Regions from separate parts of the Balneola vulgaris DSM 17893 genome, predicted to be linked through region 2. Evidence: riboswitches for the same ligand, from Rfam matches in the RefSeq annotation. Region 2 holds a riboswitch; the other holds the start of a gene.

Region 1 (2,486 bases), 770 kb from region 2:
CAATCTAGAGCGGATTTGCGCCGTTTGAATAACGATATGCTTGGAGAGTTGAATAGCTCTCATATGGGTTTTAGCACATTTGGTGAAGAGGAAAACACCTATCATTCAACCTTCACCTTAGCCACTGGTATTATTTGGGACCAAGATAATCCTTATAAAGTAGCAGGCACGGTAAAAGGAAGCCCCGCATATATAAGCAAAACGCCCATCGTTCAAGGTGATATACTAACGGCTGTAAATGGAACACCAGTACACACAGATATCAATAGAGTATCTTATTTCAGCTCACCGAACAGAGCTGATGAACTGCTACTAAGTTTTAAATCTGGCAATGAGGAAAAGACTGTTAAAATTCATCCTACATCCTATAATAATATCAAAACGGGTTTATATGATGAATGGGTGGATGCAAACCAGCACCGGGTTGACACTCAATCAGACAAACGTATCGCGTATGTTCACATGAAAAATATGGGTGGCGGCTCGCTGGATGATTTCCTCATTGAAATGACTTCTGAAGCGTATTCAAGAGATGGACTCATCTTAGATTTAAGATATAACACGGGAGGTAATGTGCATGACGCTGTGTTACAGTTTCTATCACAGCGCCCTTACCTAAACTGGGCGTATAGAGATGGTGAATTAGCGCCGCAACCGAATTTTAGTCCTGCTAGTAAACCCATTGTGCTATTGATCAATGAGCAGTCGCTCAGTGATGCCGAAGTAACAACTGCCGGTTTTAAAGAACTAGGCTTAGGAACCGTGATTGGAAATGAAACATATCGTTGGATCATCTTTACTTCTGGCAAAGGATTAGTAGACGGTTCGTTCTATCGTTTACCGTCATGGGGAGTGTATTCTTTAACTGGTGAAAACCTTGAAATGACTGGTGTAAAGCCTGATATCGAAGCTGATAATACTTTTAAAGATCGATTATTAGGGCAAGACCCTCAGCTCGATTTAGCGATCGAACATGTGCTTAAAGAACTCAATAAGAATTAAATTTTAATGCTCGAAAAAATTAGGGTTGCACCTAAAAAAAATTACTCCTAACATTTGTGCAATGAAATTAACTGGCCAATATACCAACCAAGCTATGATGTGTATGATGTGTTGTAAGCACATATACACAAAGGGCTAAGGTATAACCAAAATCGTTTTAAAAGTCCTTTGGAGTGCATGATCTGAAGGACTTTTTTATTGGCTGTTAGTTTTATTCGTTCTTTAACATCGTGCATTCTCATCAAGAAAGGTGGAGGGATCAGGTCCTGTGAAGCCTTGGCAACCGTTCATTGCTATATGCAATGAAAAAGGTGCTACATCCTGCCGTGCCTAGTGCATGGAAAGATGAGTGCGAAGAGCTTGTATTTGTAATGCCTCTTTCGGACTCATCCCCGAAAGGGGCTTTTTTATTTCAACAAATAATCAAAAATCACAAATACAATGAGTTCTTTAAAATTCGAAACTTTACAACTACATGCAGGACAAGAAGTAGATCCAACAACTGGATCACGAGCTGTTCCCATCTACCAAACCACTTCTTACAATTTCAAAAACACCGAACATGCGGCCAACCTATTTGGACTGCGTGAATTCGGCAACATTTACACCCGTATCATGAACCCAACTACGGATGTATTTGAAAAGCGTATAGCTGCGCTTGAAGGAGGAGTTGCAGCTGTTGCCACTAGTTCAGGAGTAGCCGCCCAGTTTTTAGCCATCTCCACCTTAGCTCAGAAAGGCGATAACGTGGTCTCCACTCAATTTTTATATGGTGGAACGTACAACCAATTCAAAGTTGCGCTTCCTCGCTTAGGAATAGATGTTCGCTTTGCTGAAGAAGACACCATCGAGGCATTTGCTAAACTGATCGATGAAAACACAAAGGCACTTTATGTTGAATCGATTGGTAACCCACGCGGCAACGTGGCCGACTTTGAAGGTTTATCAAAGCTTGCTCAAAAGCATGGAATCGCTCTAATCGTCGACAACACCTTTGGGGCTGGTGGTGCTATCGTTCGTCCAATTGAACATGGTGCGAATATTGTAACTGCATCAGCTACAAAATGGATTGGCGGACATGGTACTTCAATTGGTGGCGTGATAGTTGACGGAGGTAACTTTAATTGGGGCAATGGAAATTACCCGCTCTTCAGTGAACCATCACCTGGATATCATGGGTTAAATTTCTGGGAAGTATTTGGCGACGAGGGACCTTTTGGTAACATCGCTTTCGCTATCCGTGCTCGTGTTGAAGGCTTACGTGACTTCGGAGCTGCACAATCTCCATTCAATAGCTTCTTACTACTACAAGGCTTAGAAACCCTGTCACTTCGTGTTGAAAGACATAACAGCAATGCCTTAAAACTTGCTGAGTGGTTAAACAATCATGAACAAGTTGAATGGGTAAACTTTACCGGCTTAGAATCTCATGACTACCATGACAGAGCAAAGTACTACTTCAAAAAAGACCACTTTGGATCTGT
Region 2 (2,486 bases):
ATTAAAATTCACCCAGAAGGGAAGTGTTGATGTTGCGGTGAAGCTTGTAGACCAATCGGATGAGGAAGCACGTATATACTTTGAGGTGAAAGACACAGGTATCGGGGTGCCTAAGGATCGATTGGATACGATCTTTGAAAGCTTCAGCCAAGCAACTAAAGAAGTGCACCGTAAATACGGAGGGACTGGTCTTGGCTTAACCATTACTAAACGCCTTTTAGCCCTTCACAACAGTGAGATTAAAGTAGAAAGTGAAGTAGGTGTTGGAACTACCTTTTCATTCGAAATTGTATACAAAAAAGGAAAATACGACCATAAGAAGTCCTTTGACCGCAAAGAATTAGAAGCTTTAGAACCACTTCAAAATGTGAGTGCTTTGCTTGTTGAAGACAATCCGGTGAACATTCAGGTATTGAAAATATTCTTATCGAAATGGGGGATAGTGCCTACTATATGTGAAAACGGCATGGAAGCAATGAGAGAGCTTCAGAAGCAAAGCTTTGATATCATACTCATGGATCTTCATATGCCCATTAAAGACGGATATGAGACCACTTTAGAGATACGGGAGAAGCAAAAAGATCAAGAAAAGAAAACTCCTATCATTGCACTAACGGCATCCAATGTATTTGAAGAGCATAAAAAAGCCTATGATGTTGGGGTAGATACCATAGTGCCAAAGCCATTCGATCCTGTTACCCTTTATCAGATTATAGCAAAGTACACACGAAGTGCTCAGCATGGTTCTACCACGAACTGATTGAAATAGCGTTTAGCAGATTGGCTTTTGCATGAAAGCTTAGAACTCCTATATTTGCGATACATTTTAACAAGCTTATAAAGAAAGACTGAGGGAATGGGCCCTATGAAGTCTTGGCAACCATCACGCTAGTGAAAGGTGCCAAATCCCACTTATTTCATCATTGAAATAAGAAAAATAAGTGATATCCATCTCTTTCTCTTTCTTTTAGCGCAATTCCAGAAAGAGTGAATAACCACATTACAGAACTTCTACAGAAACGAGTATTGGTATTGGATGGTGCTATGGGCACTATGGTTCAGCGATACCAACTAACGGAAGATGATTTCAGAGGAAACCGTTTTCAGGAATCGGCCATCGACCTCAAGGGGAATAACGATTTACTTTCGATTACTCGCCCTGATGTAATCCAAGAAATTCATGAACAGTATTTAGAAGCGGGTGCTGATATCATTGAAACGAATACTTTTAGTGGTACAAGCATTGCGCAGGCCGATTATGCCTTAGAAGCGGTGGTTTACGAGATCAATAAAAGCTCTGCGGAAATTGCTAAGAAAGCCACTGATAACTTCACTAAAGCCAATCCTGATAAACCTCGATTTGTAGCTGGAGCCCTAGGACCTACCAATAAAACGGCATCCATTTCCCCAGATGTTAACGACCCCGCTTTCAGAGGGATTACCTTTGATGAATTAGTGCTAGCCTACAAAGAACAAGTAGAAGGCCTCGTTGATGGGGGCGTAGACTTACTGCTGGTAGAAACCGTTTTTGACACCTTAAATGCGAAGGCAGCGGCGTTTGCAATACAAAATGTGTTTGATGAGAAACAAATCACTAAACCTATAATGATTTCAGGTACTATCACCGATGCCAGTGGTAGAACCCTTTCGGGACAAACAGCAGAAGCATTTTTAGTATCTATGAGTCATGTACCGATGTTGAGTATTGGCTTTAATTGTGCACTAGGAGCCAAACAACTTCGACCTCATCTAGAAACACTCGCAAAGAAAGCACCGTGTTTTATAAGTGCTTATCCTAATGCAGGCTTGCCCAATGAATTCGGAGAGTATGATCAAGACCCTGAGGCAATGGGTCGTGAAGTGAAAGCGTATTTAGATGATCAACTGGTTAATATTTTGGGCGGTTGTTGTGGTACAATACCAGATCATATTCGAGAAATGGCGAGGCTTGCTTCTTCAGCTCAGCCAAGAAACATTCAAGTGTTGGAGGGCGCATCATGAAACCGAATCCAATTACACTAAGTGGTTTAGAACCCCTGATTATTACTGAAGACTCAAACTTTGTTAATGTAGGGGAGCGAACCAATGTTACGGGATCGAAACGATTTTTAAACCTCATCAAGAACAGAGATTATCAACAGGCTTTAGATGTAGCCAAAGATCAAGTGGAGGGAGGTGCCCAAATCCTTGATGTGAATATGGACGAAGGGATGTTAGATAGTGCTCAAGAGATGACGCAGTACTTGAACTTAATAGCTTCTGAACCCGACATCGCCCGTATTCCAATCATGATTGATTCCTCAAAATGGGAGGTGATTGAAGAGGGACTTAAGACCTTACAAGGAAAAGGCGTTGTGAACTCTATTTCACTCAAAGATGGAGAAGAGGAGTTTCTACGTCGAGCAAACCTCGTTAAGCGCTATGGGGCAGCAGTGATAGCCATGGCATTTGATGAGAAAGGTCAAGCGGATACCTATGAACGTAGG

What was found. A riboswitch is a leader RNA that binds a small molecule or an ion and turns the genes downstream of it on or off. The one in region 2 is predicted to bind S-adenosylmethionine.
Region 1: linked by a shared signal. The riboswitch ahead of B155_RS0105420 (O-acetylhomoserine aminocarboxypropyltransferase/cysteine synthase family protein) and the one ahead of B155_RS0102295 (homocysteine S-methyltransferase family protein) in region 2 are both predicted to bind S-adenosylmethionine.

What each region holds. Positions count from the first base shown of each region.
Region 1 is NZ_AQXH01000001.1:1,256,135-1,258,620, forward strand. Features, by position in the region: gene B155_RS0105415 (S41 family peptidase) at 1-1,002, shown strand, start outside; SAM riboswitch class I at 1,238-1,354, shown strand; gene B155_RS0105420 (O-acetylhomoserine aminocarboxypropyltransferase/cysteine synthase family protein) at 1,444-2,486, shown strand, end outside.
Region 2 is NZ_AQXH01000001.1:489,259-491,744, reverse strand. Features, by position in the region: gene B155_RS13515 (tetratricopeptide repeat protein) at 1-760, shown strand, start outside; SAM riboswitch class I at 833-944, shown strand; gene B155_RS0102295 (homocysteine S-methyltransferase family protein) at 988-2,001, shown strand; gene metH (methionine synthase) at 1,998-2,486, shown strand, end outside.